3 regions of the Pseudomonas sp. FW305-20 genome follow, and region 2 is predicted to be linked to each of the others. Evidence: predicted binding sites of a transcription regulator. Region 2 holds the regulator's gene; each other region holds the start of a gene.
The links. Region 2 encodes FliA, which starts transcription of late flagellar genes. Its sites were predicted from a motif close to CTAAAGTTTNNNNNNNNNNNGCCGNTAA; they were not measured.

Region 1: motA (flagellar motor stator protein MotA) is a predicted target of FliA. The motif match lies at 3,391-3,418, and genes of this name have one in related genera.
Region 3: AC3WP4_RS25780 (methyl-accepting chemotaxis protein) is a predicted target of FliA. The motif match lies at 2,681-2,708, and genes of this name have one in related genera.

What each region holds. Positions count from the first base shown of each region.
Region 1 is NZ_JBYTAJ010000017.1:13,572-24,220, reverse strand. It holds gene orn (oligoribonuclease) at 1-26, opposite strand, end outside; gene rsgA (small ribosomal subunit biogenesis GTPase RsgA) at 134-1,165, shown strand; gene motB (flagellar motor protein MotB) at 1,272-2,306, opposite strand; gene motA (flagellar motor stator protein MotA) at 2,471-3,322, opposite strand; gene AC3WP4_RS16235 (HDOD domain-containing protein) at 3,489-5,021, shown strand; gene AC3WP4_RS16230 (rhodanese-like domain-containing protein) at 5,273-6,088, shown strand; gene asd (archaetidylserine decarboxylase) at 6,107-6,967, shown strand; gene AC3WP4_RS16220 (lectin OAA family protein) at 7,023-7,424, opposite strand; gene AC3WP4_RS16215 (cyclic-di-GMP receptor FimW-related protein) at 7,623-9,401, shown strand; gene serB (phosphoserine phosphatase SerB) at 9,436-10,649, opposite strand, start outside.
Region 2 is NZ_JBYTAJ010000015.1:100,175-110,823, reverse strand. It holds gene AC3WP4_RS15305 (protein-glutamate methylesterase/protein-glutamine glutaminase) at 1-519, opposite strand, end outside; gene AC3WP4_RS15300 (chemotaxis protein CheA) at 569-2,806, opposite strand; gene AC3WP4_RS15295 (protein phosphatase CheZ) at 2,821-3,609, opposite strand; gene AC3WP4_RS15290 (chemotaxis response regulator CheY) at 3,632-4,003, opposite strand; gene fliA (RNA polymerase sigma factor FliA) at 4,171-4,911, opposite strand; gene fleN (flagellar synthesis regulator FleN) at 4,908-5,738, opposite strand; gene flhF (flagellar biosynthesis GTPase FlhF) at 5,853-7,181, opposite strand; gene flhA (flagellar biosynthesis protein FlhA) at 7,193-9,322, opposite strand; gene flhB (flagellar biosynthesis protein FlhB) at 9,591-10,649, opposite strand, start outside.
Region 3 is NZ_JBYTAJ010000043.1:19,517-30,165, forward strand. It holds gene AC3WP4_RS25770 (inorganic phosphate transporter) at 1-1,246, opposite strand, end outside; gene AC3WP4_RS25775 (transporter) at 1,524-2,546, opposite strand; gene AC3WP4_RS25780 (methyl-accepting chemotaxis protein) at 2,822-4,447, shown strand; gene AC3WP4_RS25785 (GAF domain-containing sensor histidine kinase) at 4,466-5,638, opposite strand; gene AC3WP4_RS25790 (PepSY domain-containing protein) at 5,774-6,079, opposite strand; gene AC3WP4_RS25795 (glycerophosphodiester phosphodiesterase) at 6,189-7,316, opposite strand; gene AC3WP4_RS25800 (DUF2025 family protein) at 7,551-7,907, shown strand; partial or broken gene AC3WP4_RS25805 (antibiotic biosynthesis monooxygenase) at 8,028-8,105, opposite strand; gene AC3WP4_RS25810 (CTP synthase C-terminal region-related (seleno)protein) at 8,102-8,809, opposite strand; gene AC3WP4_RS25815 (LysR family transcriptional regulator) at 8,825-9,766, shown strand; gene AC3WP4_RS25820 (DUF1003 domain-containing protein) at 9,774-10,316, opposite strand; gene AC3WP4_RS25825 (TetR/AcrR family transcriptional regulator) at 10,456-10,649, opposite strand, start outside.

The DNA of each region.
Region 1 (10,649 bases), on a different contig from region 2:
CAGATCAGATTCTGCGGGTTTTGCATGTGTCGGCTCCTAGGCAATGCTGCGCAGTTTAGCCTAGGGCGGCGGCCGGGCGTGCTAAACTCGCGGCCGTTTTACCTAATCGCTGCATTCTTGATACGGAACACCCATGGCCAAACGCCAACTCAATCGTCGTCAAAACTGGCGCATCGAAAAGATTCAGGGCGAACGCGCTGCCCGCGCCGCCAAACGCGAGTCCTCGGCTGTCGAGGCACTTGAAGGTGGCGACCTGGGTCCGGAACAAACCGGCCTGGTGATCGCGCACTTCGGTGTGCAGGTCGAAGTCGAAGCCCTCGATGGCGATCTGGCCGGCCAGGTGTTCCGCTGCCATTTGCGCGCCAACCTGCCTGCGCTGGTGACCGGCGATCAGGTGGTCTGGCGTGCCGGCAACCAGGGTATCGGCGTGATCGTGGCGCAACTGCCGCGTAAAACCGAACTCTGCCGTCCGGACAGCCGTGGCCAGCTCAAGCCTGTCGCCGCCAACGTCGACATGATCGTCATCGTCTTCGCGCCGCTGCCCGAGCCCCATGCCAACCTGATCGACCGTTATCTGGTCGCCGCTGAGCACGCCGGGATTCGTCCGCTGCTGCTGCTCAACAAGTTCGACCTGATCGACGAGCAGAACGCCCCGGCGTTGAATGCCTTGCTGGCGGTTTACCGCACGCTGGGTTACCCGGTACTGGAAGTCTCGGCCCACCACGGCAATGGCATGGAGCAATTGCAGGCACAACTGGACGGGCACATCAGCGTATTCGTCGGCCAATCCGGCGTCGGCAAATCCTCGCTGGTCAACACTCTGCTGCCGGAAGTCGAAGCCCGTGTCGGCCCGCTGTCCGAGCTGTCCGGCCAGGGCACTCACACCACCACGACCGCGCGGCTGTTCCACTTCCCCGGCGGCGGTGAGTTGATCGACTCCCCGGGTATCCGCGAATTCGGCCTGGGCCACGTCAGCCGTGCCGACGTCGAAGCTGGCTTCATCGAGTTCAACGACCTGATCGGCACCTGCCGCTTCCGCGACTGCAAGCACGACCGCGAGCCGGGTTGCGCATTGCTCAAGGCCCTGGAAGAAGGCCGCGTGCAGCAGCAACGGATGAACAGCTATCGCTCGATCATCGCGAGTTTGCCGGAAACCAGCTACTAGACCGGCACAAAACCTGTGGGACCGTGCACACACTGAAAATGAAGTGGCTTCCAAACCAGTGAAAGCCGCAAAAAAAAGCCGACATCACTGTCGGCTTTTTCATGGGTCACTGCTTCGGCGGCTCACCCGGCTTCGGTGCCGGATCCTCGAACAGATTCAACCGCTGCCGAAGCTCATGCGCCGGCAACGGCTCTTTATCCGCCGGCAGCGCATTCGGATCGGCTGGCGTGGCGGGCACTTCGCCCGGGCCGCCCTGCCCTTGTGTCGGCGCTGGCTCTGGAGCCGGTTCCGCACCTTGCGAGCCTTCAATGGCACGCTGGGCTTTCTTGGTCAGCACCACGATGTCGATACGGCGGTTGACCGGGTTGAACGGGTTCTTGCGATCGAACAGGGCTGACGAGGCATAACCGACGACCCGCGCCACCTGAGTGTCCGGATAACTACCTGCGACCAGCGCACGACGTGCTGCGTTGGCGCGGTTGGCCGAGAGTTCCCAGTTACCGAAATCACCCGTGCCCGAATACGGCTTGGCATCGGTGTGGCCGCTGATGCTGATCTTGTTCGGCACCGCTTTGATGGTGTCGGCCATGGCCAGGAGGATGTCTTCGAAGTACGGCTTCAAACGCGCCGAGCCTGAGTCGAACATCGGCCGGTTTTCGGCGTCCACGATCTGGATGCGCAAACCATCCGATGTAATTTCGAACAGGATCTGGTCTTTGAATTTCTTCAGTTGCGGGTTTTCTTCGACTTTGTTCTGCAGTTCTTGCAGCAACAGCTCGAGACGTTCCTTCTCGACCTGTTCGGCCATGCCCTCAACCTGCTCGGCGTCGATGGTGACTTTGTCCGGTTGCGGCTGGGATTTCACCTCGGGGTTGAGGGTGCTCTCCGGCGCCAGGGTCGGTGTGCCGCCCAGGTCGATGATGTACGGCGTGCCGCTTTCGGAAAAGCCGACCGGGTCCTTGAAGTAACCGGCGATGGCGATCTTCTGTTCAGGCGTTGCGGTGGACAGCAGCCACAGCACCAGGAAGAACGCCATCATCGCCGTTGCAAAGTCAGCGAAGGCGATTTTCCAGGCGCCCCCGTGATGCCCGCCGGCGATGCGCTTGACGCGCTTGATGATTATCGGCTGGTTATTTTCCATGATCTAAGTGCTCTGTCTCACAAATACTGTTCCTTTTTGGCGGTGCCTGTTGTCGCCATACGGCGTTGCCGCTCCTCGCCATAGCGGGCTATGACTCGTCGCGGCGCCTTGTCTGGCAACAACAGTCACTCGCCAAAAAAGGAACGTATTTACGAAACAGAGCACTAGCGACCGCGAACCGCTTGTTCCAGCTCAGCGAAGCTAGGACGGTGCGCCGGGTACAGAACCTTGCGACCGAACTCCACCGCCAGCGATGGCGGCATACCGGAAGCCGAAGCGACCAGCGAGGCCTTGATGGCTTCGTAGACGTTGAGTTCTTCCTTGGCATCGTGCGCCAGGGAATGAGCCAGCGGACCGAAGAAACCGTACGCCGCGAGAATACCGAAGAAGGTACCGACGAGGGCCGCACCGACGTGCAGGCCGATGGATTTCTGATCGCCCTCACCCAGCGAAGCCATGGTCACCACGATACCGAGTACCGCCGCGACGATACCGAAACCGGGCATGGCGTCGGCAATACCGTTCACCGCGTGGGACGGATGCTCGAGGTCTTCCTTGAGGCTGTAAAGCTCCATGTCGAACAGGCCTTCAAGCTCATGGGGCGCCATGTTGCCGGAGGACATGATGCGCAGGTAATCGCAGATGAATGCGGTCATGCGTTCGTCTTTGAGCACGGCCGGATACTTGGCGAAGATCGGGCTCGCAGCAGCGTCTTCGATGTCGCCTTCGATGGCCATCATGCCTTCGCGGCGGCTCTTGTTGAGGATCTCGTAGATCAGGCCCAGCACTTCCAGATAGAACGTGTGGCTGAAACGCGAAGTGAACATGCCCAGGGATTTCTTGAGCACGTGCATGGTCATGTAACTGGGGTTGGCCTGGAGGAATGCGCCGAGGGCCGCACCACCAATAATCAACACCTCGAAGGGCTGAATCAGGGCGGCAATTTTGCCGTGGGAGAGCACGTATCCGCCGAGCACGCTCGCGAATACGACGATGATGCCGATTATTTTAGCCATAGGTAGGAGAGCACTTACTGAGTCGGGTTCAAGGTCATATTCGGAAGTTAAAAAATCTCTTCTTCTACTTATCGGCAAAACTGCGCCAGACTATAGCCAGTTCAGGCGAAAAGCCAATTTGGCCCGCTCCGGGCATAGGTAATGCAGACGGTGATCGCGTCCAGACATGGCTAACGAAACGAACGTTCCAATTCCAAAACCGACCACTCTCGAAGGCTGGGTCAAGCTTCTCGATGGCGTGCGCCTGCCGGTTCCGCAAGCCAGTCATGACCGTGTCTGCAAGGCCATCGCCAACAGTCGCAGCTCTCTGCGCGATATCGCCGAACTGATACAGGACAGCCCGGCGCTGGCCTTGAGCGTGATTCGCGAAGCCAATCGCCACACCCATGGCAGCATGACCGAACCTGCGGAAAACCTTGAGGTGGCGATCAATCGCCTCGGTTTGAAACGCACCGAAGAACTGCTCGCCCGGTTGCCTGCCCTGCCGCAATCGGAGATCCCGATTGCCCTGCGTCAGCTGCAGCTGATCAGCCAGCACGCGACCCAACAGGCCAACGGTTTTTTCGCCAGTCGCCTGGCGCGACTGTGGCAGGACATCCACTGGGGCAGCCTGCTGTTTCTCTCGCCGCTGTGGCCGATGGCATTGACTCATCCGCAGTTGCTCGAAGAGTGGGAACTGCGGGTCATGCACAAAGGCGAGTCGGCGCACAACGTTGAAAAGCAATTGTTCGGCACGCGTCTGCTGGAAATCTGCCTGGCGCTCGTGGACATCTGGCGCCTGCCGATCTGGGTGCAGCAGGGTTATCGGCTGCTGCTCAACGAGCAGCGTGAGCTGGTGAAAGTGCTGCGCATCGCGCGCGACAGCGATCATCCATTGCGCCAGCAGAACCGCCTCGATGACGACCCGACGCTGCGTCGCTGGCTCAATCAGCCGGCCAATACGGTGCTGCTGGCCAACGGTCTGGCGCTGTCGGCGCAGCAGTCCTGGAACAGTCCACACAGTGAGCGCTGGCAGTTCCTGACCAGCCTTTACCTGCAAATGCCGATGGACGAAGTGCAGCAGCAGTTGCACCAACAGGCCGCCAACAGCGCCCGCCATCACGCCATGCCAGACCTTTGGCACCCCGCCGTTTCGCTGATCTGGCCGTGGGGCATGAACCGCGTGCACGCAGGCTTGCTGCCGGCCCCGGCGCCGACCGCCGAAGACCTGGCGAAATGGCGCAGACAATGCGCCGAGCTGCTGGTCGAGCCCAGCCGCTTCACCAATGCCATGCACTTGACCACGTCTGCCCGGGACGCTTTGGTCGCGTGCGGCATGCGTCGGGTGATGATCCTGATGGCCGACCGCACCCACGCCAATCTGCGAGTGCACCAGACGGCCGGGCTGCCAAAGGAAGCGGCCGGCCTGAATTTTGTCGTCAGCCAAAGCACCGTGCTGCAACGCCTGCTCTCGCAACAAGCCCAGGTGCGCCTGACGCCGACCAACAACGCACAATTCTCGGCCATGCTGCCGGCCAGCCTGCGCTCGCAGTTCGGCGGCGAACACCTGCTGCTACGCTCACTGGTCAATAACGGCCGGGTGATCATGATTGTGGTGGCGGATCAGGGCGGCGGACCGTTCTCTGAAATCACCGTACAAGCCTTCGGCAAAACCGCGCAGTGCATCGAAAAGGCACTGCACAGCTTTAGTCACCGCTAGCAACGAAAGCAGCATCGGCCTGTAGCAGCTGTCGAGCCCCGGCGAGGCTGCGTTCGGCTGCGAAGCAGTCGTAAAATCAGGGATTGCGGTATATCCGGCAGATCGCATTCGCCAGGTTCACGACTGCTTCGCAGCCTCGCCGGGGCTCGACAGCTGCTACAAGCCCCGTTGTTTCCCCTGCCGAAATAACTGATAACAGGCCCTCATGACGCTGCTATACAATCCTCCCCTTTGTGCTCTGGAGACCTCACATGTCTGACTTCTCTGGCTTGCCGCTGGTGATCGAGCCGAGCGACTTGCTCCCGCGTCTCGACGCCCGCGAACTGATTCTGGTAGACCTGACCAGCAGCGCCCGCTATGCCGAAGGGCATATCCCCGGTGCGCGTTTTGTCGATCCGAAACGCACGCAACTCGGTCACGCGCCTGCGCCGGGACTGATGCCGCCGCAAGCGGCGCTCGAAGCGTTGTTCGGTGAGCTGGGACACAACCCTGATGCGGTCTACGTCGTCTATGACGACGAAGGCGGCGGTTGGGCCGGGCGCTTTATCTGGCTGCTGGATGTCATCGGCCACAGCAAGTACCACTATGTCGACGGCGGCCTGAAGGCCTGGCTGGCAGAAGGCTTGCCCATGTCGATCCAGATCCCGGCGCCGGTCGGCGGCCCGGTTGCGTTGACCCTGCACGACGAACCCACTGCCACCCGCGAATACCTGCAAAGCCGTCTCGGTGCCGCCGACCTGGCGATCTGGGATGCACGCGGGCCGCTGGAATACTCCGGTGAGAAAGTCCTGGCAGCCAAGGGCGGGCACATTCCCGGCGCGGTCAATTTCGAATGGACCGCGGGCATGGATCAGGCGCGCAACCTGCGCATCCGCACCGACATGCCGCAGATCCTGGAAAAACTCGGGATCAGCAAAGACAAAGAAGTCATTACCCACTGCCAGACTCACCATCGTTCTGGCTTCACCTATCTGGTGGCCAAATCCCTCGGTTATCCGCGGGTCAAAGGCTACGCCGGTTCCTGGGGCGAATGGGGCAACCATCCCGATACGCCCGTAGAGCTTTAAGGTTTTTAAGGACAGTTAATGAATAAGCGTTTGTTTATCCTCAGCCAATACCTGCTGCCCCATCACTTGCTGTCGCGCCTGGCCGGCTGCATTGCCGAATGCCGCGTGCGCTGGTTCAAGAACGCCTTCACCGCCTGGTTCGCCAAGCGTTATCAGGTGGACATGTCCCAGGCGCTGGTCGAAGACCTGACTGCCTACGAACACTTCAACGCATTCTTCACCCGCGCCTTGAAGGACGGCGCTCGCCCGCTGGACGAGACGCCTGGCGCGATCCTCAGCCCGGCCGACGGTGCGGTCAGCCAACTCGGCCCGATCGAACACGGTCGCGTGTTCCAGGCCAAGGGCCACAGCTTCAGCGTGCTGGAATTGCTGGGCGGCGACGCTGCCAACGCAGCGCCGTTCATGGGCGGCGATTTCGCGACTATTTATCTGTCGCCGAAGGACTACCACCGCGTGCACATGCCGTTGGCCGGCACCTTGCGCGAGATGGTCTACATCCCGGGCCGGATCTTCTCGGTCAACCAGACCACCGCCGAAAACGTTCCGGAACTGTTCGCCCGTAACGAGCGTGTGGCGTGCATTTTCGACACCGAGCGCGGGCCGATGGCCGTGGTGCTGGTGGGCGCAATGATCGTTGCGTCGATCGAAACCGTCTGGGCCGGGCTGGTCACGCCGCCGAAACGCGAGCTGAAAACCTTCCGCTACGACGAAGCTGCCCGTGCGCCGATCCATTTGGAGAAAGGTGCAGAACTGGGTCGCTTCAAACTGGGTTCGACCGCTGTCGTGCTGTTCGGGCCTGATCAAGTGAAGTGGGCTGAAGAGCTGGCGGCCGGTTCGCCGGTGCAGATGGGCCAGGGCATGGGCCTGGCAAAAGCCTGATCCCTGATCCGACCCCGCGAACGTCTTCGCGGGGTCGGACATTTCGGTGGTGCCGTTACTCTATCTGTCCACGGAAGCCGATCGGCCCTTCGTTGGCGTAGGTATTGGTGCCACTGAGGTTTTTCCCTCCATCACTGGAGGTCACGCTCAACGCCACAACGTTCTGATTATCACGGCCGCCGATGACCCATTTGCCACCCGGATGCCATGGAGCGTCGTTGCCGCCCCACTGATTTTCAACGTTGTACTGGTTCTGGCCCGTGCGCTGAGCCTTGAAGCCAATGGGACCTTCACCCGCATACGTCATGGTGCCGGTGAAACTCTTGCCGCCATCGCCCGATTTGATCTCGATCGCGACAACGTTCTGGTTGTCCCGCGCGCCTAGCGTCCAGTCTCCGCCCGGATGCCAGGGTGCCGAACTACCGCCCCATTGATTTGCCACTACGTATCTAGACATAAACTTCATCTCCTTGAAGTTACAAGAGACCTGCCCTGCGTAGGCAGCAGGCCGTACGACTGTGCGTATCCAGTCGCACGACTGTCAGATTAGTAGTACGCCCGGATGACACTCGACTGACAGACAAACGGTAAAAATCCATAGCTGCTACAGTCAGATCATTCACTGCCCATTTACCGGTTGGAGTTTTTTCACGGCATGAATGAGACCAGCCCCCATCTTCTGCTACGCGCGCCCGTTCCGCTGCAGGTGCGCCTGTCGTTCTGTGAAGCCACCCCGCGCGATCTCAAGCGCTGGATCGCCAATCTGCCCAAAGCCAACATCGGTGAAACCGCTCGTCAGCTATATAAAGGCTTGAGCGAACTCAATCAGCTGTTCACACCCAGCGACAATCGCCTGCAATTGCTCGAACTGCTGCGGCCTGAGGTGTATTACGTCTGCAAACACCTTGAGCAGCATTTCCTGCATCAATCGATTGTCCTCGACGAGCGTTCCCGCAAGATCGCCAACCTCTGCCAGGCGCTGCAAAGTCACTTGGCCATTGGCTATAAACAGATCGTGGTGCGCATTACACCGAAGTTCAGCAAGGACCGTGCGCCGCTGCTGACCCAGGCGCTGCAACGGGCGATCCATTGCCTGAACGGGCCGCTGATTCGCGCGACCAAACTCTATTGCCCGGTGCCGGAAGGCTTGTGGCTGGAGTTGCATCAGCTCTACCGGATCGCCTGCGCGCACCGGCTCCAGCACACGAGCCTGCGCGATGAGCTGGCCAGCCAGACGCAAACCCTGAGTATCGAACAGACGTACGTGGTCGCCTTGCTGCTGGGCGCCTCACGCTGCAACCAACTGCGCCAGCATCAGATAGCCCGGGTGGCCGAGGTGCTGGAGCCCTGGAGCCGATGGATCAAGCTGCAACCGGGCATGCCGGCCACCGGGTTGTTTGCCGTCGCGCAAGACCTCGACACCGGGCCGCGTTACCGCACCAAGTTCCGCGCAGAACAGCAGGAGAGTTTGCTGGGGATCGATCCGCAGCCGTTGGTCGCGGCAATTGAAGCTCATCTGCAAAAAAATGACAGTTCATCGCCACTGCCCGTGCCGGCGGGATTAAGCCTGGACACGTTGCAACACCTTCATGCCGCCTGGGGCCAGACGGCCGAGCGCGGTTTCCAGCGTACCGTGGGCCATGGCACGCTGACCCTGTGCCTGGGCATGAGCGCGCTGCATTTTTATCTGGGTGGGCAACGCTCATTCAGCGACATCCTGAAAAACCCCGGCGCCCGGCCTGCACAGTTTTCGGTGACGCCTGTGTCCGGCCGGGAAAAGGACCAATGGCACCATGCCTTCGACGCTGCACCCCAAGGCAATGCAGACGCTTTATTGCCCTACGAAGAGATCGAATATCCACAACTTCAGAATGACGACAGTCGCGAAGCGTCCGACCGCAATCAGCACTTCCCGACCCATGTCCTGTCAGTGGTCAATCACAGCCCCGGCGGTTACTGCCTGGCCTGGCCTGGCGCAGTGCCGGCCGAGTTGCAGGCCGGTGAGATGGTCGGTATCGAGGATGCTGCCGGTCAGGGTTGGAGCATCGCGGTGGTGCGCTGGATCCGCCAGGTGCGCGGCGGTGGCACGCAGATGGGTATCGAGCAGGTTGCCCCCTGCGCCGAGCCTTGCGGCCTGCAACTGGTGCGTACCCACGATGACCACAGCCAATACCTGCGCGGCCTGTTGCTGCCGCAAATCAGCGCCATCGACGTGCCGGCCACTTTGCTCGCGCCGCGCCTGCCCTTTCAGGAGGGCAACAAAGTCATGATCAATACCCACGGCGAGGAACGTCGAGTCGGGCTGGAACGGCGGCTGGCGAGCACCAACAGTTTCAATCAGTTCGCCTACCGTCCACTGGAGGTAGCCAGAAACGACAACGCCGCGGTGAGCGGCGCTGAGGAGGATTTTGATTCGCTGTGGAAAACACTTTGAGGAAGTAGCCGATCCCTGTCAGTCAATACGAGACTTAAAGCTGCCCGTCGCGATCCCGGAAACCCAGCAGATACAGCACGCCATCCAGCCCAAGGGTGGAAATCGCCTGCTTCGCCGACTGCTTGACCAGCGGCTTGGCACGGAACGCCACGCCCAATCCGGCAATCGCCAGCATTGGCAAATCGTTGGCGCCGTCGCCGACCGCAATGGTCTGCTCCAGACGCAAACCTTCCTTGTGCGCCAGTTCCTTCAGCAGATCCGCCTTGCGTTGCGCATCAACAATCGGCTCGACCGCCACGCCAGTCACTTTGCCGTCCACGACTTCCAGTTCATTGGCGAACACGTAGTCGATGCCCAGCTTGGCCTGCAATTGCTTGGCGAAATAGGTAAAGCCGCCCGACAGGATGGCGGTCTTGTAGCCCAGACGCTTGAGTTCGGCGAACAGTGTTTCGGCACCTTCGGTCAACCGCAGGGAGGCGCCGATGGAATCCAGCACGCTGACGTCCAACCCTTTCAACAAGGCCAGGCGCTCCTTGAAGCTGGCGCGGAAGTCCAATTCGCCGGCCATCGCCCGCTCGGTGATCGCAGACACCTGATCACCGACGCCGGCAGCCTTGGCCAGTTCGTCGATGACTTCGGCTTCGATCAGCGTCGAGTCCATGTCGAACACCGCCAGGCGACGGTTACGACGGAACAGTGAATCTTCCTGGAAGGCGATGTCGACGTTCAGTTCCTGCGCGACGCTGAGGAATTCGGCCCGCAGCGCTTGCGGATCAGCCGCTTCACCACGAACGGAAAACTCGATGCAGCCCTTGCCCTGATCGGCCGGGGTGTCCAGCGGCATGCGCCCGGACAGACGATCGATGTGGTCGATGTTCAGGCCATATTTAGCAGTGATCGAACTCACGGCCTGCAATTGTCCGGCGGTCACTTTGCGGGTCAGCAGGGTCACGATGTGGCGTTTCTTGCCTTGATTGCCAACCCACTGCTGGTAATCCTCTTCGGACACCGGTGTGAAGCGCACCTGCTGATCGAGCTTATACGCCGTGAACAGGATGTCCTTGAGCACCGACTTGCCTTGCTCGGTGTCAGGAATTTCAACCAGGATGCCGAACGACAGGGTGTCGTGGATCACCGCCTGACCAATGTCGAGAATGTTCACACCACCCTGGGCCAGAACGCCGGTAATGGCCGCAGTCAGACCCGGACGGTCGACTCCCGTGATGTTTATCAGGACGATTTCGCGCA
Region 2 (10,649 bases):
AATCGGCGCCGGTGCCGGACGCGCAGGCGCGCTGCTGCCGTAGCTGCTGACGCTCGAAGGTGCAGGCGTCGGGGCGGGTGCGGCTACAGGTGCCGGAGCGCTGTAGGTGTTGGCGCGACGGTTACTGCGCGAGATGCTGAGAATCTTTTCGCACAGCAGTTGCTTGACCTTCTCCGGGTTGCGGGAGATGTCTTCGAAATTCTTCGGCAGGAAATCCACCGCGCCAGCGTCCAGCGCATCGAGGGTTACCCGAGCGCCTTCGTGGGTCAGCGAGGAGAACATCAACACCGGGGTCGGGCAGCGCTGCATGATGTGCCGCACTGCCGTGATGCCATCCATCATCGGCATCTCGTAGTCCATGGTGATCACGTCTGGCTTGAGGGCCAGCGCCTGATCAATCGCCTCTTTTCCGTTGGTCGCCGTGCCGACGACCTGGATATTCGGATCCGCTGAAAGAATTTCCGAGACGCGGCGGCGGAAAAACCCCGAATCGTCCACCACCAGGACTTTAACTGCCATAAACACTCCGTTAGGCGGAGCGAGGCTCAGTCGCCCCGCCCCACCAGAATCAAATACGCCGTGCGGCGTAACGCTTGAGCATGCTCGGAACATCGAGAATCAGCGCAATGCGGCCGTCACCGGTGATGGTGGCGCCGGACATGCCCGGGGTTCCCTGGAGCATTTTGCCCAATGGCTTGATGACCACTTCTTCCTGGCCCACCAGTTGATCGACGACGAAGCCGATCCGCTGCGTGCCCACCGAAAGGATCACCACATGGCCTTCGCGCTGCTCTTCGTGAGCGGCGGAACTGACCAACCAGCGTTTGAGGTAGAACAATGGCAGCGCCTTGTCCCGCACGATCACCACTTCCTGGCCGTCCACCACGTTGGTGCGCGACAGGTCGAGGTGGAAGATCTCGTTGACGTTCACCAGCGGGAACGCAAACGCCTGGTTGCCCAGCATGACCATCAGCGTCGGCATGATCGCCAGGGTCAACGGGACCTTGATGACGATCTTCGAGCCCTTGCCCTTGGTCGAGTAGATATTGATGGTGCCGTTGAGCTGGGCGATTTTGGTTTTCACCACGTCCATGCCCACACCGCGACCGGAGACGTCGGAAATTTCGGTCTTGGTCGAGAAACCCGGCGCGAAGATTAGGTTGAAGCAATCGGACTCGCTGAGACGATCCGCCGCATCCTTGTCCATCAAGCCTTTCTTCACGGCAATGCCGCGCAGAACGTCGGCGTCCATGCCCTTGCCGTCATCGGAGATCGACAGCAGGATGTGGTCGCCTTCCTGTTCAGCGGACAGGATCACCTTGCCGCTGCGCGGCTTGCCCATCGCTTCACGCTCGGCCGGCTCTTCAATACCGTGGTCGACCGAGTTGCGCACCAAGTGGACCAGCGGGTCGGCCAGGGCCTCGACGAGGTTCTTGTCGAGGTCGGTTTCTTCGCCGACCAGTTCCAGGTTGATCTCTTTCTTGAGCTGGCGAGCCAGGTCGCGAACCAGACGAGGGAAGCGCCCGAAGACCTTCTTGATCGGTTGCATCCGGGTCTTCATGACCGCGGTTTGCAGGTCGGCCGTGACCACGTCGAGGTTCGACACGGCCTTGGACATGGCTTCGTCGCCGCTGTTGAGGCCCAGACGGACCAAACGGTTACGCACCAGTACCAACTCGCCGACCATGTTCATGATTTCGTCGAGACGTGCGGTATCGACGCGCACGGTGGTCTCGGCTTCGCTGGCCGGTTTTTCCGCTGGCGGCGCAGACGCGGCACGAGCCGGGGCCGGGGTAGCAGCAGGCTTCGGCGCTTCGGCTTTAGGCTCGGGCGCTTTGGCGACAGGTTTCGCTGCAGCGGCAGGAGCCTTGGTGACAGGTGCCGAAACAGCGGCGCCAGTGCCGACTTCAGTGAACTTGCCTTTGCCGTGCAATTCGTCGAGCAGCGATTCGAACTCGTGATCGGAGATCAGATCGCCGCCAGCCGCTTTTGCGGTAGGCGCAGCCGGGGCCGGGACCGCAGCAATGGCCGACTCCAGCGCATCAACGGCAAAGTTGCCCTTGCCGTGCAGTTGATCGAGCAGTGCTTCGAACTCGTCGTCGGTGATATCGGAGCTGTCGCCTGGCGCTTTCGGGGCAACCGGTGCGGCTGGCGCCGAGGCTACCGCATCGACGGCGAACTGGCCTTTACCGTGCAGTTGATCGAGCAACGACTCGAACTCGGCATCGGTGATTTCGTCGCTGCCCGCTGCATTGCTGCTCGGCGCTGGCACAACTGCCGGGGCTTCTGCCTGAGCCTTGACGGCGTTCAGCGAGTCCAGCAGTTGTTCGAATTCGTTATCGGTGATGTCACCCGACTCGCTCTCGGCGGCAGGTTCTTCCACCACGCCAGCGACCGGTGCCGTTTCATCGGCGGTTTTCGGCTCGGCCAAACGGGCCAGTGCCGCCAGCAATTCTGGTGTGGCAGCCGTGATCGGGCTGCGCTCGCGGACTTCGGTGAACATGCCGTTCACCGCATCCAGCGCTTCAAGAACCACGTCCATCAGTTCCGAGTCGACGCGACGTTCACCCTTGCGCAGGATGTCGAACACGTTCTCGGCGATGTGACAGCACTCCACCAGCTCGTTGAGCTGGAGGAAGCCGGCGCCTCCTTTTACAGTGTGAAAACCGCGAAAAATTGCATTGAGCAAGTCCGCATCATCAGGTCGGCTTTCAAGCTCGACCAGCTGTTCGGACAGTTGCTCTAGAATCTCGCCGGCCTCAACCAGGAAATCCTGAAGGATCTCTTCATCGGCGCCGAAGCTCATGTGTAGGGGTGCTCCTAGAATCCAAGGCTGGAAAGCAAATCGTCTACATCGTCCTGACCGGACACAACGTCTTCTCTTTTATCGGCATGAATCTGCGGACCTTCACCCTGAGAGAGATGTTTTTGCGGATCTTTTTCTGCCAGCATCGCTTCACGGTCATGTTCGATGCCCGCAAAGCGGTCCACCTGACTGGCCATAAGCACGAGCTTGAGCAGGTTGCTTTCAACTTCGGTGACCAGTTGGGTCACGCGCTTGATCACCTGACCGGTGAGGTCCTGGTAATCCTGAGCGAGCAGAATGTCGTTGAGGTTGCTCGACACAACGCGATTGTCTTCGCTGCTGCGTGTCAGGAAACCGTCGACTCGCCGAGCCAGCTCGCGGAACTCTTCAGCCCCGACTTCGCGACGCATGAACCGTCCCCAATCGGTGCTCAAGGCCTGGGCTTCGTTGCTCAGGCCGTTGACCAGCGGCGTGGCGTTTTCCACCAGGTCCATGGTGCGGTTGGCCGCGGCTTCGGTCAGCTTGACCACATAACCCAAGCGCTCGGTGGCATCCGTGATCTGCGAGACCTCCTCGGCTTGCGGCATGTTCGGGTCAATCTGGAAATTGACGATCGCACTATGCAGCTCGCGAGTGAGCTTGCCCACTTCCTGATACAGGCCACGGTCACGGGTCTGATTGAGCTCATGGATCAGTTGCACAGCGTCGCCGAACCTGCCTTTTTCAAGGCTTTCGACCAGTTCGACCGCGTGTTTTTTCAGGGTCGATTCGAAATCGCCCTGTGAAGACTCGTTATGCTCCATAGCTCCCCCGTGGCGAAGTGGATCAACCGATGCGTTCGAAAATCTTTTCGATTTTGTCTTTCAACGCCTGGGCCGTGAAGGGTTTGACCACATAGCCGTTAACACCGGCCTGGGCCGCTTCGATGATCTGCTCGCGCTTGGCTTCAGCGGTGACCATCAGCACTGGCAGGTGCTTGAGCTTTTCATCCGCGCGTACGTGACGCAGCAGATCGATGCCGGTCATGCCAGGCATGTTCCAGTCCGTTACCAGAAAGTCGATGCTGCCGCTGTTGAGGACCGGGATCGCAGTGATGCCATCGTCAGCCTCGACCGTGTTGGTGAACCCAAGGTCACGCAACAGGTTTTTTATGATCCGCCGCATCGTTGAGAAGTCATCAACGATGAGGATTTTCATGTTCTTGTCCAATTCGACCTCCAAGCAGTCTTAAACGCGCCCAGCACCTGGACACGCCATTTCAATCAATCCGGCAATGCACTCGATGACTGTCTGGAGCACAACAGATCGTGACCGGCAAGGTTCAACACCCCACCAGCCGCGTTCGCAGTGCCCCCACACTGCCTTCAGCGCGCTCGCCACTCCCCCAAACGCCCCCGCAAACGGGCCGCGCACTGGCTATGTAACTGGCTGACCCGCGATTCGCTGACCCCCAGGACCTCACCGATTTCCTTGAGGTTCAGCTCTTCGTCGTAGTACAGCGCCAACACCAGTCGCTCACGCTCCGGCAAATTGGCAATCGCGTCCGCCAGCGCCGCCTGGAAGCGTTCATCTTCCAGATCGCGTGACGGCTCCAGATGTGCACTCGCGCCATCCTCGTGCAGCCCTTCGTGTTCGCCGTCCTGCAACAGATCGTCGAAACTGAATAACCGGCTACCCAGGGTGTCGTTCAAAATCCCGTAATAATCGTCGAGACTCAATTGGAGTTCGGCCGCAACTTCGTGATCTTTAGCGTCACGGCCGGTTTTAGCTTCAATCGAGCGAATGGCGTCGCTGACCATCCGGGTATTGCGGTGGACCGAACGTGGCGCCCAGTCCCCCTTGCGTACTTCGTCGAGCATCGCGCCGCGGATTCGAATGCCCGCGTACGTCTCGAAACTCGCGCCTTTGCTGGCGTCGTATTTGGTCGACACTTCAAGCAGGCCGATCATCCCGGCCTGGATCAGGTCTTCGACCTGGACACTGGCCGGCAGACGCGCCAGCAAGTGGTAGGCAATGCGTTTAACCAGTGGCGCGTAACGCTCGATCAGCTCGTACTGCGCGTCACGTGCCGACTTCTTGTAAAGGTTGTAGCCACCGGCTGTCATAGCACAGGTCCTGCGGTCTGTTGCACGAGGCGCTCGACGAAAAACTCCAGGTGCCCACGCGGGTTGGCAGGCAGCGGCCAGGTATCGACCTTCTGGGCAATGGCCTTGAACGCCAGTGAGCACTTGGACCGCGGGAAGGCTTCGTAGACGGCGCGCTGCTTCTGCACAGCCTTGCGCACGCTTTCGTCGTAAGGCACCGCGCCGACGTATTGTAAGGCGACGTCCAGGAAGCGATCCGTGACCTTGGTCAACTTGGCGAACAGGTTGCGCCCTTCCTGCGGGCTCTGGGCCATGTTGGCCAGGACGCGGAAGCGGTTCATGCCGTAATCGCGGTTCAGCAGTTTGATCAGTGCGTAAGCATCGGTAATCGAGGTCGGTTCGTCGCAGACCACCAGCAAGACTTCTTGCGCTGCACGGACGAAACTGACGACCGAGTCACCAATGCCCGCCGCGGTGTCGATCACCAGCACGTCGAGGTTGTCGCCGATATCGCTGAACGCCTGGATCAGGCCGGCGTGCTGGGCCGGGCTCAAATGAACCATGCTCTGTGTGCCGGACGCGGCCGGAACGATGCGGATGCCGCCAGGGCCCTGCAACAGTACGTCGCGCAGCTCGCAGCGGCCTTCGATCACGTCGGCCAACGTACGTTTGGGTGTCAGCCCCAGCAGGACGTCGACGTTCGCCAGCCCCAGATCGGCGTCCAACAGCATGACGCGCCGACCGAGCTCAGCTAGAGCCAGGGACAAGTTCACTGACACGTTAGTCTTCCCGACGCCACCTTTGCCGCCGGTCACCGCGATCACCTGTACGGGATGCATGCTGCCCATGAATTTCTTTACCTTGTCTTACTTAGACGGAGGCCACATTACTGGCTGCGCGTTCATTAACTGAACAATGCATGGCAGGCCATCGATGTAGGTACAAAAACTGTCATTAGTACCTCAGCCCACCTGCTTGGTCGGGCTGTGGTAAATATCAGCGAACATGTCAGCCATGGCTTCTTCGCTGGGTTCTTCTTGCATTTGCACGCTTACAGCGCGACTGACCAACTGATGACGACGCGGCAGATGCAAATCATCCGGGATCCGCGGGCCATCGGTCAGGTAGGCCACCGGCAGTTCATGACTGATGGCCAGGCTCAACACCTCGCCCAGACTTGCCGTTTCATCCAGTTTAGTCAGGATGCAGCCAGCGAGCCCACAACGCTTGTAACTGTGATAAGCGGCCGTTAGAACCTGTTTCTGGCTGGTGGTTGCCAAAACCAGATAATTTTTCGATTTGATGCCACGACCGGCCAGGCTTTCGAGCTGCATGCGCAGTGCCGGATCGCTGGCCTGAAGGCCCGCGGTATCGATCAGCACCACGCGTTTGCGCAGCAAGGGCTCCAGCGCCTGTACCAGTGACTGCCCCGGATCGACGTGAGTCACCGACACATTGAGGATCCGGCCCAACGTCTTGAGTTGTTCCTGAGCACCAATACGGAAACTGTCCATGCTGACCAGCGCGATGTTCTGCGCGCCGTACTTGAGCACGTAACGGGCCGCGAGCTTGGCCAGGGTGGTGGTCTTGCCCATGCCGGCAGGACCGACCATGGCAATCACGCCGCCCTCCTCCAGAGGCTCGACTTCCGGTGTGGCGATCATCCGCGCCAGGTGTGCCAGCAACATGCGCCAGGCCTGACGAGGTTCTTCAATATCGGTAATCAGCGCCAGCAAATCGCGCGACAACGGGCCGGACAGGCCGATGCGTTGCAGGCGACGCCAAAGATTGGCCTGGGCCGGACGGCTGCCTTGCAGCTGATTCCAGGCCAGGGAGCCGAGTTGCACTTCCATCAGTTCGCGCAGGCTGTTGAGCTCGAAACGCATCGAGTCGAACGCCCGTGGGTCGACGCCACCAGAGGCTGGTGCCGCAACCGGTGCAGGACGATGGGGTTCGGTGTACGTCGGTTCGATCAGCGGCTCGGCGGCGGTCAGTGGCAGGCCGGCGAACAATTGGCGATTGGTGGACTTGTCGCTCTCGCCATCGCTGCGCAGGCTCAGTTCGGCCTGGGCGGTGACGATCCGCGACTGGGTCTTGCGCAGCTCGTCTTCGAGTTCCATGTTCGGAACGCGCGGGGCCAGCGCCGACAATTTGTAATCCAGGGCAGCCGTCAGCTCGACGCCACCGGCGATCCGGCGGTTGCCAATGATGGCGGCATCAGCGCCCAGCTCATCACGAACCAGTTTCATGGCCTGACGCATATCGGCGGCGAAAAAACGCTTAACTTGCATAAACCACTACCTCAGCCGTTGGGCCCTACTGTCGCAACGATGGTCACTTGCTTGTTGTCAGGTATTTCCTGGTAAGCCAACACATGCAAACCCGGGACTGCCAATCGGCCGAATCGCGACAGCATCGCGCGAACCGGACCGGCGACCAGCAGAATCACCGGTTGACCTTGCATTTCCTGACGCTGCGCCGCGTCGATCAACGAACGTTGCAGTTTCTCAGCCATGCTTGGCTCCAGCAGAACACCCTCTTCCGAGCCTTGTCCTGCCTTCTGAAGACTATTGAGCAATATTTGTTCCAACCTTGGCTCCAGGGTGATCACTGGCAGCTCGGAGTCAGTGCCTACAATGCTTTGGACGATTGCACGGGATACGCCGACGCGCACCGCGGCCACCAGCGCGGCAGTATCTTGACTCTTGCTGGCGTTGTTGGCGATGGCCTCGGCAATGCTGCGGATATCGCGAACTGGCACCTGTTCGGCCAGCAACGCCTGCAATACTTTGAGCAGCTGCGACAGCGACACCACGCCCGGCACCAGTTCTTCAGCCAGTTTTGGCGAGCTTTTGGCCAGCAATTGCATGAGTTGCTGCACTTCTTCGTGACCGATCAACTCACTCGAATGCTTGTAGAGAATCTGGTTCAAGTGGGTTGCCACTACCGTACTGGCATCGACCACGGTGTAACCGAGGGATTGGGCCTGGGCACGCTGGCTGATTTCGATCCAGACCGCCTCCAGGCCGAAAGCCGGATCTTTGGCGGTAATGCCGTTGAGCGTGCCGTAGACCTGGCCCGGGTTGATCGCCAACTCGCGATCCGGGTAAATCTCCGCTTCGGCCAGGATCACCCCCATCAGGGTCAGGCGGTAGGCACTTGGCGCCAGGTCGAGGTTGTCACGGATATGCACGGTCGGCATCAGGAAGCCCAGATCCTGGGACAGCTTCTTGCGCACGCCCTTGATTCGCGCCAGCAATTGACCACCCTGATTACGGTCCACCAAGGGAATCAGTCGGTAGCCGACTTCCAGGCCGATCATGTCGATCGGCGTGACGTCATCCCAGCCAAGCTCCTTGGTTTCCTGAGCGCGAGCCGGCGATGGCAGCAATTCCTGCTGACGCTTGACCTCTTGCAGGGCCTGTACCTTGACCACGTTCTGCTTCTTCCAGAACAGGTACGCGCCGCCCGCCGCCAGGGCTGCCATGCTGAGAAAGGAAAAGTGCGGCATGCCCGGCACGAGGCCCATCACCGCCATCAAACCCGCCGCCACCGCCAACGCTTTGGGCGAGGCGAACATCTGGCGATTGATCTGCTTGCCCATGTCTTCCGAGCCGGAAGCACGGGTCACCATGATTGCCGCAGCTGTCGATAAAAGCAGTGATGGCAATTGCGCCACCAAACCGTCACCGATGGTCAACAAGGCGTACACCCGACCGGCATCGCCGAAGGTCATGCCGTGCTGGAAGATACCGACCGCCATGCCGCCGATCAGGTTGATGAACAGAATCAGCAGGCCGGCAATGGCGTCACCGCGAACGAACTTGCTGGCACCGTCCATGGAACCGTAGAACTCGGCTTCCTGGGCCACTTCCATCCGGCGCAGCTTGGCCTGGTTCTGGTCGATCAGACCGGCGTTCAAGTCGGCGTCGATCGCCATTTGTTTACCAGGCATCGCATCGAGGGTGAAACGCGCGCTCACCTCGGAAATCCGTCCGGCACCCTTGGTCACCACGACGAAGTTGATGATCATCAAAATCGCGAAGACGACGATACCGACCACGTAGTTACCGCCGATCACCACCTCGCCGAAGGCCTGGATCACCTTACCGGCGGCGGCATGGCCGTCCTGACCGTGGAGCATCACCACCCGCGTGGAGGCCACGTTCAGCGCCAGTCGCAACAGGGTCGCCACCAGCAGGATGGTCGGGAACACCGCGAAATCCAGCGGCCGCAACGCGTAAACACAGACCAGCAACACGACAATCGACAACGCGATGTTGAACGTGAAGAACACGTCCAGCAGGAACGGCGGCACCGGCAACATCATCATCGCCAGCATGACCAGCAGCAACAACGGCACACCCAGATTGCCTCGACTCAGGTCGGCAACGTTTGTGCGTGCAGTGTTGAATAACTGAGAGCGATCCACCGGTTTTCCCCGTTCCTTTAAAGCAAACTTTTTGACGCCTGAAGCGGGCGCAGAGCGGCTACTGCAAGAAGCCTTCCAACTTTTGCAGAGGCGGGAAATAGAGGGGTTTATCAAGGAATTTGCAGTGCCTGGTCCGGCCGCTCAACGCCTGTAGCAGCTGTCGAGCCTGCGAGGCTGCGTCCGAGGACGAAGTCCTCGCCAGAGTTTCACGGCTGCTGCGCAGCCGAACGCAGCCTCGCAGGCTCGACAGCTGCTACACGCGCCTCTCTCAGGTGTCGCGCCGCAGGTCGGGCGGAATCGGCAGGTCGCCCTTCAGCGGATCCGGGCGCTTACCCTTGCCGGCACGGTGCTGGCGGATCTGGTAGACGTAAGCGAGCACCTGGGCGACAGCAAGGTAGAGCCCGCCAGGGATTTCCTGATCAAGCTCGGTGGAGTGGTAGATCGAACGCGCCAGTGCCGGCGACTCAAGCAGCAGCACTTCGTTGGCCACCGCGATTTCACGGATTTTCAAAGCCAGGAAGTCGCTGCCCTTGGCAATCAGCATCGGCGCCCCACCCTTGTCCGGGTCGTACTTGAGCGCTACGGCGTAGTGGGTAGGGTTGGTGATGACCACATCGGCGTCGGGGATCGCCGCCATCATCCGGCGCTGGGACATTTCGCGCTGCAACTGGCGAATACGCTGCTTGACCTCCGGTCGCCCTTCGGCTTCTTTATGCTCGTCACGCACTTCCTGCTTGGTCATCAGCAGTTTCTTGTGGCTTTCCCAAAGCTGCACCGGCACGTCCACTGCAGCGATGACGATCAGCCCGCAGGACATCCACAAGGTACTCCAGCCCACCACCTGCAGGCAGTGAATGACGGCCAGCTCCAACGGCTCGTGAGCGATGCGTATCAGGTCATCGATGTCTGACTTCAACACAAGCAGGGCCACAGCCAGAATGATCAAAAACTTCGCAAATGCCTTGAGCAGCTCCGCCACCGCCTTGAACGAAAACATTCGTTTGAGGCCGGCGGCAGGGTTCATCCGACTGAATTTCGGTGCCAGGGACCCCGCTGCGAATAGCCATCCACCCAGGGAGATCGGCCCGATCAACGCTGCCAACACCAGGGTGATCATGATCGGCTGAATCGCCAGCAAGGCTGTCAGCCCTGAATTCAACAGGTAAGTGCTCATGGAGCGCTGATCAAGAATGACTTCACGGGACAGGGAGAAATTCTGCCGCATCAGTTCCATCAATTCTTGCGCCAGCGCCCCGCCGAAAATCAGCAGCGCGACGGATCCGGCAATCATGATCGCAAGGGTGTTGAGTTCTTTCGAACGCGCGAT
Region 3 (10,649 bases), on a different contig from region 2:
CGTTGTCGATCTGCTGCTTGAACAGTTGCAGCTTGCCATTGGTATCGGCGTCGAAGTTGCCGACCTTGTTCTTGTCCATCAGGCGAATGGTTTCGCTGGTCAGGTACATGTCGTTACGCACGTTGCCCATGGCCTCGGCCGGGACCTTTGCGAGCGAGCCGTAGCCCTTCACTTCACTCCCGATAGTGCCGGTCAACGCGGCCAGGGCGGGGATCAGTTGCGGTGACGCTTCCTTGCTGCGCATGTATTCGGACAGCACCGCGCGCGGGTCGGCCGGCGCTGGCAACGGCGCATTTTTGACCAGCGCTTGCTGGGTGACTTCGGCCACGGCGGCAAACTGCAGCGCCTGGTCGGCCGGCATGGTGCGGTTCAGCGCGTAAGCCATCGGCAGCGTGCCCACCAGAATCAGCATGATCAGGCCCATGCCTTTCTGGCCGTCGTTGGAGCCGTGGGCGAAGGACACGCCGGTGCACGTCAGGATCAACATGCCGCGAATCCACCACGGTGGCGGAGTGTCGCCCTTGGGTGCTTTGTACAGCGCACGATTCTTGACGAAAGCCCGCAAGGCCAACAGCAACAGCGCCGCAAACATGAAGCCGATCAGCGGCGACAGCAACAGTGCGTAACCGACTTTGGTTGCCTGCGCCCAGTCCACGCCGCTAGTGCCGTCGCGGCCGTGCATCAGGGCATTGGCCACGCCGACCCCGATGATCGAGCCAATGAGGGTGTGCGACGAAGACGCCGGCAACCCCAGCCACCAGGTGCCGAGGTTCCACAGGATCGCGGCGATCAACAGGGCGAAGATCATCGAGAAACCAGCGGAAGAACCGACTTGCAGAATCAGCTCCACCGGCAGCAGGGCGATGATGCCGAACGCCACCGCGCCGCTGGACAGCAGCACCCCGAGGAAGTTGAAGAATCCGGACCAGGCCACCGCGAAATTTGGCGGCAAGGAGTTGGTGTAAATCACCGTGGCCACGGCGTTGGCAGTGTCGTGGAAACCGTTGACGAATTCAAAGCCGAGGGCAATCAGCAGCGCCACGCCCAACAGCAGAAACGGCGTCCAGGTGGTCACCACGGTGCCGAGCTCATTCATGTCGTGCATCAGGCTGTAGGCGGTAAACAACAACCCGCTGCCCAGCACCGCGAAGAAAATCACGAGGGTCAGCAGGCTGGGCTTTTTATCGAGTTGAGGTTTGGAGCTACTGGTGGGCGCCTGGGCGGCGGTGAAGGAAGGAGTCGCCATGACGGACAATCCTGAGGAGAGAAGGAATGTCGCCCATGATCGTTGCTGAATGTTACAGAGAGGCTGAGTTAAGTCAGTGTTTGGGTTTATTGCCGATCCGTTGATCAGAATGCAGTACCTGTGGCGAGGGAGCTTGCCCCCGTTGGGTCGCGAAGCGGCCCCCAGCATTCTTTCAGTTACATCGTTTTTGCAGGTTTACGACTGCTGCGCAGCCGAACGGGGCGGTGCGGCGTTCCGACAAGCCCCCTCGCCACAGTGAATCGAAGGCGCTCCGATATTAATAATCCTGGCGCTTACGGAATGCCCAACGCCCGGCGATCACGGTAAACGTCGCGACCAATGCCACCAGAATCCAGAACCCTTCCGGGTCGCCGGAAAGCGGCACCCCGCCGACGTTCATGCCAAAGAACCCGGCGATGATGTTGATCGGCAACGCCAGCACCGTCACCACGGTCAGGGTGAACAGCGTGCGGTTGCTCTGTTCGTTGAGGTTGGCGGCTATTTCTTCCTGCAACAGCTTGATCCGTTCGCCCAACGCCGTGAGGTCGTTGATGATCAGCGCGAACTCCTCGGTGGACTTGCGAAGCTCCTTGACGTCTTCCTTTTGCAACCACTGCGGCGGGCGATTGAGCAGGCGCAGCAACGAGCCCGGCTCCAGCGCCAACAAGCGTTGCAAGCGCACCAGCACCCGTCGGTTGGCACCCAGCTCAGCCCGGTTGGTCGACAGCCGCGAAGACAGCAACTCATCTTCGATCTGATCGACACTGAGGCTGGTCTTGCGCACGATCTGGGTCAGCACTTCGCCCTGATCGCGCAGCAGATGCACCAGCAATTCCAGTGGCGAGCGAAAGCACTCACCGGCCTTCACCGACGAGCGCAGCTTGTCCACCGAGTGCAGCGGTTGCAGCCGTGCGCTGACGATCAGCCGACTGCGGGCGCAAACCCACAAGGTCGAAACATCGGACGACACCATGCTGCTGAGGTTGAACACCACGTCGTTGACCACCGCCAGCAACGCCGAATCCACATGCTCGATACGCGTCGAACGCGAACCTTCATGCAGTGCTTCGAAAAATTCATCGGGCAATTGCAGATGGCTTTTCATCCAGCGCTCGCATGCGGCGTGGGCCAGGTTCAGGTGCAGCCAGAGAAATTCGTCGTTGTCGCCGGGTTGTTGCAGGCACTGCAACGCCTTGGCCGAATCGAGCTCGCGGCCGCGCTCGCCGGGGCGAAAACTGAAACCGTACAGCAGACCGAACAGGTCGGTGTCGCGATGACGTTGGTCGATGCTGTGGTTCATGGGGTCTCGCTGTGAGGAGGCGCCTGTTGCGGGTTTCACAGGTTCACTTGAACCGCATCATTGCAAGGAGTTTTGACCGTTTTGTGACAAGGCGGTGGAGGCGAAATGATGGCGCTACCGACGGTCGGAATTGGTTAAAGAACCGCTCTGGCCCGCCGATCTTGCCTACGTTAACTCGCACGGCTTTGACCACTGGCCAAGGTCGCAGACAGGGATGTCCGGACTTCTTTCACGCCTCGCCCGGCGTGCCTCATTCCTGTCATGAGTACCTTCCGATGTTTTTGCAAAAGTCCTTGAGAGCGCAAATTCTCGCCCTGCTGAGCGGCAGCCTGTTCGCGATGCTGTTGATCGCCCTGGCCTGCTTTCACTTTCTTTCCAGCGGTGTTCAGAACTACGCGAATCTGATCGAAGGCCCGCTGCACACCTCGCAATTGATCGATGAAGCCAACCTGCAATTCAAGGTGCAGGTACAAGAGTGGAAAAACGTTCTGCTACGCGGCAAGCAGCCTGCGGATCTGGACAAATACTGGAAGCAATTCGAAGACCGTCAGCGCGATGTGCAGGGCATCCTCGGTGAACTGGCCGGGCAGAAGGGTATCGAGCCGTCACTCAAGACGCGCATCGAACGCCTGCGGGACGAACATCGTCTGTTGGGCGCGGCTTATCGGAAGGGCCGTGACGCCTACGTGGCGGCAGGCGCCGACCCAACGGCTGGTGATACGGCGGTCAAAGGTGTCGACCGCGCAACCAGCGATCAGATGAGCGAGTTGGTCAGTGAGTTACGCAAGCAAGGGGCCGAGCAATCGAAGCTGATCAGCGCCGACGCCGACCGCACCGTGTTGCTGGGGATCATAGTGATGCTCGCTTCGGGGCTGTTGATCGGGTTGTTGAGCCTGTGGCTGGTCAACCGCAACCTGGTCGAACCGATTCGCAAACTGATCGAGTACGTGGCGCAACTCAGCCAGGGGCGTTTCGCCGAACGCGTGGCCAGCACCCGTCAGGACGAACTGGGAAAACTGGCGATAGCCGCCAATACCCTGCGCGATTTTCTTGCCGAAACCTTCAACCGTTTGCAGCGCAGCGCCTCGGATCTGGACAGCGCCAGCGGTGAACTGAATTCCATCGCAACCCTGATGGCCAGCGGCACTAACGAGCAGTTCAACCGCACCGATCAGGTGGCCACGGCGATGAACGAAATGTCCGCTACCGCGCAAGAAGTCGCACGTCACGCCGCCGATGCGGCACGCGCCGCCGATGATGCCGACCAGTCCGCCCAGCAAGGCGAAAAAGTCATGCAGGGCACCATTCACACCATCACCCAAATGCGCGGCGAAATCGCCAATACCGCCACGGTCATCCGTCGTCTGGAAACCGACAGCGGGCGCATCGGCAAGGTACTGGAAGTGATTCGCGGCATCGCCGAGCAGACCAATCTGCTGGCGCTCAACGCCGCCATCGAAGCAGCCCGTGCCGGTGAAGCCGGGCGCGGTTTTGCGGTGGTGGCGGATGAAGTCCGCAGCCTGGCCCAGCGCACGGCGGCGTCGATCATCGAGATCAACCAGATCATTCAAACGGTGCAAACCGGCGCGGTGGACGCCGCTCTGGCGATTGAAAGCGGTCAGTCGCGCAGCGAGGAAAGTGTCGAGCAAGTGACTCAGGCCGGCGTCATGCTGGAGCGCATCACCCTTGCCGTGGAAGCTATCCGCGACATGAACCGCCAGATCGCCACTGCCGCGGAAGAGCAGACGTCGGTGGCCGAAGACATCTCGCGCAACCTCACCGAAATCACCAGTATCGCCAGCACCAATCTGGACAACGTGCAGCGCACCGAAGCGGCCAGTCAGAACCTGCACGGGTTGTCGGGGCAGTTGAATGAAGTGACGGCGCGTTTAAGCGCGTAACGGGAATGACCTGGCAGATCACACCGGCAAGCTGAAAGTAAACGTCGTGCCCTGTTGCTCGGTCGAGACCACGTCCAGTTTTCCGCCATGGGACCGAGCAATCTGACTGGCAATGTACAACCCCAACCCGAGGCCGGTCTGCGGTGCTCCGCTGGCCGGGCGCGCGTAGGGCCGGAACAGATAGGGCAGCGCATCCTCGGCAATCACGCCCTGGTTTTTCACGCTCAGCACGAACTGTCCTTCGTTGATCTGCGCGCTGATTTCGATCGGACTATCGTCCTCTCCGTGAGCAACTGCGTTCGCCACCAGATTGGAGAGTAATTGCGCGACCCGCTCGCGATCACAATGAATGCTGCGCAGGTCGCCGATAGACGAGGTTATGGTGCGGTCGGGATGGACGTTCTGAACCTCTGAAATCACATGCCGCAAGGCATCCTCAAGATCCGGGCACGGCTCGATGTTCACTGGAATGCCACGGCCCAAAGCGCCGCGAGCGAAATCCAGAACGTCATCCACCAGTTTGGTCGCACGAAGGGCGCTGGTGAGGATGTGCCGGGCCCGTTGCTGATTCGCCGGATCGGGTAGTTTGCGCAGGAGCATTTCGGCACCGGCGCTGATGGCGAACAAAGGGTTGCGCAGATCATGCCCGAGCACGGCAATAAACTGTTCGCGCAGTTCGGCGGTTTCCCGTTCCTGGTTCAGCGCTGTTTCGGTCTTTTGCAGGTTTTCTTCGGCCTCGATTTGCAGCGCCAGCATCCGGGCGAAGGATTCCATGGTGCTCTGGATCGTGCTGGATTTGAGCGGTGCAGGGTTGGGGTCAAGGGCGCAGATGGTGCCGAAAAAGCGTCCGTCGGTGCGGAAAACCGGCACGGCGATGTAGCTTTCGAACTGATAGAGACGAGGGGTGTGGTGATCGCGGTAAAGCGGGTCTTCACTGGCTTTGTCGATGACCACCGAGTGATGCGCCTGACGAATTTCGTGGCACAGGGTCGTGGCAAGATCCAGCTCCCCGCCAACCTGTAGACCGAAATTCAGCTGGTCGAGCACCGCACACGCGGTCCATGAATCTTCGGTGACCCGGGCCACGGCGACGAAGCGCAGGCCCGTCAGTTCGCGGATCACTTGAAGAATCGCCGGCACCGCACTGATCCGGCCGATCGTGGCGATGTCTGCTGCCGCTGCTTGCCCCATTTCGACCCATCTCTGCAATGAACAGTTTGGTGTGATTCTAGCGGGCTGCCGCTGCGTTGGCGCGACTTGATTACCTGAATTTGAGATGCAAAAAAGCCGCACGATCCGAAGATCGTGCGGCTTGTTATTTGCGCATCAGTTGTCTTGCTTGTTGCTCAGTACTTTGCCAGTGGTGGCATCGAAGTCCACGTCAAATTCTTTGCCGTCGGCAGTGCGCAGTTCGACTTCGTACTCGTAGCCATTGAAGTGGTTATCCAGATCGGTGTCGGTGATGGTCGCGCCAGGATGCAGTTTCAGAGCCTCCTCGTTCATTGATTCCAATGACTTGATCTTGCCGCTTTTGACCAGCTCGGGGATCTGGTCGACGCGGACATCGGCCTGGGCCAGGCCAGCGGTGAGGGTCAGGGCAGCGGCAGTGAACAGGGCAGTCAGGGTTTTCATGAGGTTCTTTCCTTAGGTGATCTGTTTAAGTGGGATCAGGTTAACCGGCGCAACTTAATCCACCCTTAATTCTCCGAACGCGACTGGGTATGGATCGTTCCCACGTTCATCAGTAACCGTTGTTCTGCAGCAACTGCGCCACGCTGGCCGCCGCCGGACGTTTGTAGAACTTGAGCAACTCGCTGGCGCGGTTGGTGAAGATACCGTCGACGCCGGCGTCCATGACTTTCTGGTAATCCACGGCATCGTCGACGGTGTAAACGTGCACCAACAAGCCCTGATCGTGGGTGTACTGGTTCATCCAGGGTTGCACCAGGTCCGAGTAACTCTGATCGCCACCCTTGGTCAGCGCCGCAGATGGGCCGGTGCCGATCGCGCCCTGGGCTTTGGCGTACTCGACCCATTGCTGGAATTCGGCTTTGTCTTTCGGTTGCTGTTTGGCGTAGTAGGTGGCTTTGTCCTTGTCGCCGGACTCGGCAAACGTCACCTTGGATTTTGGCTCGATGCTGCCTTCGCCGACCCACAGCAGGAGGATTTTCGGCACTGTCGGCATTTCTTTCTGGAGCAGTTCGAGACTGCTCTTCTCGAAGGTTTGCAGCACGACTTTACCTTTGCCCTGGCCAACCGCCAGATCGCTCTTCGCCAGTTTCGAACCCGCCGGGCTCAACCAGCCGCGATCCTGGAGTTTTTCCTTGAGGTCGCGCTCGATCCCGGGAAACTGCTTCGGCTCTTTGGTTTCGATGTACAGACCGGGCTTGTGCAGCGGATTGCCTTGGGCAATGTCGATGATTTCATCGAGGGTCAGAATTTTCAGACCGACATACGCAGGACGCGCGCGATCCGGGTAGGCAGCGTTGAACCAGCTGCCGGCATCGAGGGTTTTCAGCTCGGCGATAGTGAAGTCGTTGGCAGGGCGGTCCTTGCGCTCAGGGAATTTACTGGCGACATCGGTGGTGCGTTGCAGGTTGTCGTCGTGCAGGGCGAACAGCACGCCGTCCTTGCTGCGTTGCACGTCCAGTTCCAGGTAGTCGGCACCCAGATCGCGGGCCAGTTTGTAGGCGGCGGCGGTGGATTCCGGGGCATCGAAGGACGCGCCACGGTGAGCGATCACGGCCGGATGCGGGATGCCCATGCGGGCGGCCAATGCGGTGGGGCTTGGCTCGCTGGCGGCCTGTGCCTGGCCGAGGCCCAGCATCAGACTCAGCAACAGGGCGCTCTTGGTGAAGGTAGCAGGCATGGTCGAGGTCCTTTCGCAGGTTTTCAAAGACGTCTCTTTTAACAACTGAGCGCCGCTTGCGCTATCGCCAGACCGACATAAACCTGTTTAAAGCAGATTTTTTCAGCGCTTTTGTGCGCTTCTTTGCAGTACTCTTGGCCGCGGCAGTTACCCCGGCAGAGGGAACGCCCATTCGCTTGCCCTGCGTGTAAACCATCGATCACCGGTCCTTTGCGACCTTCTGTGAGGTTTATCATGCGCACCACTTCCGAGCTCATCTGCCAGGCCGCCGACCAACTCAAAGGCTTCGTCGGCCTCAATCGCAAGACCGGCCAGTACATCGTTCGTTTCAGCGAAGACTCCTTCGGCATGGACGTGGCTGACGACGGCATTATTCCCACCAGCGAATTCGTCTGGGCCCCAGGTTCCGCGCAGGCCATGACGCTCAAGCGTGAGCTGATTCAGTTGTTGCTGGATCAGAACATCGATGACCGGATCAACATCACCGAGCCGTTGCGGGTGTACATGAATCGGCGGGAAGTGCCGGAGATTTCGGCGGTTCGCAGTCTCGTGCAGAGCTGTTGCGGTGGCTGTGGTGGCTCTGCTACATAAAATCTCCCACATGGGTCTTGTGATCGACACATAACCCATGTGGGAGTGAGCCTGCTCGCGATGACGGCCGTAAGAACACCACAACCATTCACTGGTTGAACGCATACGCCCGTTCTAGTGGTAACCGTGATCACCGTCGGTGCGCAGGGAGGTAAAAATCACCGCGTAGTAAGGCGCTGGCGCAGTGTTGGCGATCATGACTTCTGCCCCTTGCAGGCGGCGATCAACGCACGGACCAGCGGCGGCAGCTTGCCCTTGAGCGCTGCGCGTTCAGGCTGGAACAGTGTTGCGACGAAGAACGGATGCCCTTTGAGTTCCACCGCCCGCAAGTCACCTGAAGCATCGTGGCCAACAGCGCACAACTGTTGGCTCAACAACTCACGTTCGAACGCTGGATTGACGCCGTAGCGACAGCGATAGCCTTCGACAATCTCAGCGTTTTCGTACGCATCGGCGATCAACGAACCTTCAACCAGATGAATGCTGTCGACGGCTTCCACCAGCGAACAGCTCAGAGGCGTGAGCAACGCTCGTTCCGCATCCGGCGATGTTTCACCGTGTTCGGCATCGTCCCAGCCCAGAACATTTCGGGCGTATTCGAGTACGGCGTGTTGAAAGCCGCCGCAGGTCCCCAGGAACGGCCGTTGCTGTTCACGGGCAAAACGAATCGCTCGCAACGCACCGTCCCTGTCGCGGTAAGGGCTGGCGGGCACGCACCAGAAACCGTCGAAATCAGCCGATGGCGCATCGGCGCTGATACGGTCGGTGGCCAACCACTGGAACTGCACGTCGATGTTCGCCTGTTCAGCGGCCATGCCGAGGGCGATGGGGATCGCCTGGTGAGCGGTGACTTGCGAGTCGTAATCGCCGATCAGGGCGATGCGAATTGGGCGGGTTTCCATGAGTGCGCTCCACGCTTGTTGATTCCTGGCAGCCACTATAGATTGGCGTGCACGCACTCAATATTGGCGTTATCCCAATTGATCAATGCACCGATGCACTATCGGCTGGATTACCCCGACCTGTCCCTGATCCTCGCGTTGGTGCGCGGCGGCTCTCTGGCCCGGGCGTCGACGCTGTTGAAGGTCGACGTCTCGACCGTGTTTCGCGGCGTGCGCCGACTGGAAGCTGCGCTGGGCCAGCAACTGTTCGAAAAAAGCCGCGCCGGCTACTTGCCCACCACCTTGGCGAAAACCCTGGCCGAGCAGGCTGAGCGTGCCGAACAGGCGCTGGAGGCTGCGCGCATTGGCGTGGAGCAGGGCGGTGAAGTCATCAGCGGCACGGTGCGCCTGACCTGCACCGATTCGGTCTTGCAAGGCTTGTTGCTGCCGGCGTTGGCGAAGTTCATGCCTGGTTACCCGGCGCTGACCATCGAGCTGAGTACGTCCAACGACTTCGCCAACCTCAGCCGTCGGGATGCCGATATCGCCTTGCGCTTGACTCGCACCCCGCCCGAGCACTTGGTGGGTCGGCGATTGGCCCAGGTTTCCTATCGAGTCTGTGCCAGTGAGGCGTATCTGAAGGCGGTCGATTCCGAAGACTTGGCGTCGCTGACCTGGATCGCCCCGGACGACTTCCTCCCCGATCACCCCACCGTTGTGTGGCGCCGTCAGCAGTTGCCGGGCGTCATACCGGGTTATCGCTGCAACAGCATGTTGTCGGTGACTGAGCTGGTGCGGGCCGGGCTCGGTGTCGCGGCATTGCCGGACTTCCTCATCGGTGACGGACTGCAGCCGTTGAGCGAGCCACTTCACGGGTACGACACGGCGCTCTGGTTGCTGACCCGCCCGGACTGCCGTGCCTTGCGCTCAGTGGTGACGTTATTCGATGAGTTGGGGCGAGCGCTTCGATTGCCTTGACCGAGCGCTAAACCTTCGGCTGATCCTTACGCACGAAGTGCTGATGCATTTCCGAGGTCAGGCTTTCGATGCGTTCGGTGAGGGCCTTGGTCATTTCGGTGAGCCGGGTGTTTTGCTCGAGTAACTCCAGCAGTTGCGCGGTGTTCTGCGCCGCTTGTGCCTGGCGCTCACTGTTGGCGACGGCCAGTGCTTCGCGGTGCAGCGCATCGGCTTCAGATTGGGCTTTGTCGCGTGCTGCCTGGCGGGTCTGGGCCAGCAGGATCAGCGGCGCGGCATAAGCCGCTTGAAGGCTGAAGGCGAGGTTGAGCAGGATGAACGGGTAGAGATCGAAGTGGGCCACGCCGAACAGGTTGAGGCAAATCCATACCACCACGATCAGCGTCTGCGCCCCGAGAAAGGTCGGCGTGCCGAAGAACCGCGCGAAGGCCTCGGCGCGCAGTGCAAACTTGTCATTGCCAAAGGTGGGCGCCAGGTGGGCGTGAGGGCGATGAAAGCGCAGGTGGTCAACTGGGGCGGGGGCGGGTTTGGTGCCGGAAGTCGTGGTGGTCATGGTGCTCTCTGCATGGCGCTGGGACTGAGGCCCACTATAGCCCCAGCGCCAGTTTCATTCTGAAACACATTGCGGTGTTTTATTCAGAGCGAACAGTGATTGGAAAATCGACAGACATTGTCATTTATTGCAGCTCGGTTCAGAGCTGATAGCAGGCCAGAAACATGTCCAGCGCCGACTCCACAACAGTGGTCTGCATTTCCGCAGACAAGCCGGGCAGCCCCATGGAAATCTGTGGCCAGAACGCAAAGGATTTGAGCATCCCCTGAATCTGTTGTGCGGCGAATTCGGGGGCGACCGGTTTCAAACGGCCATCGGCCTGGGCAGCGCGGA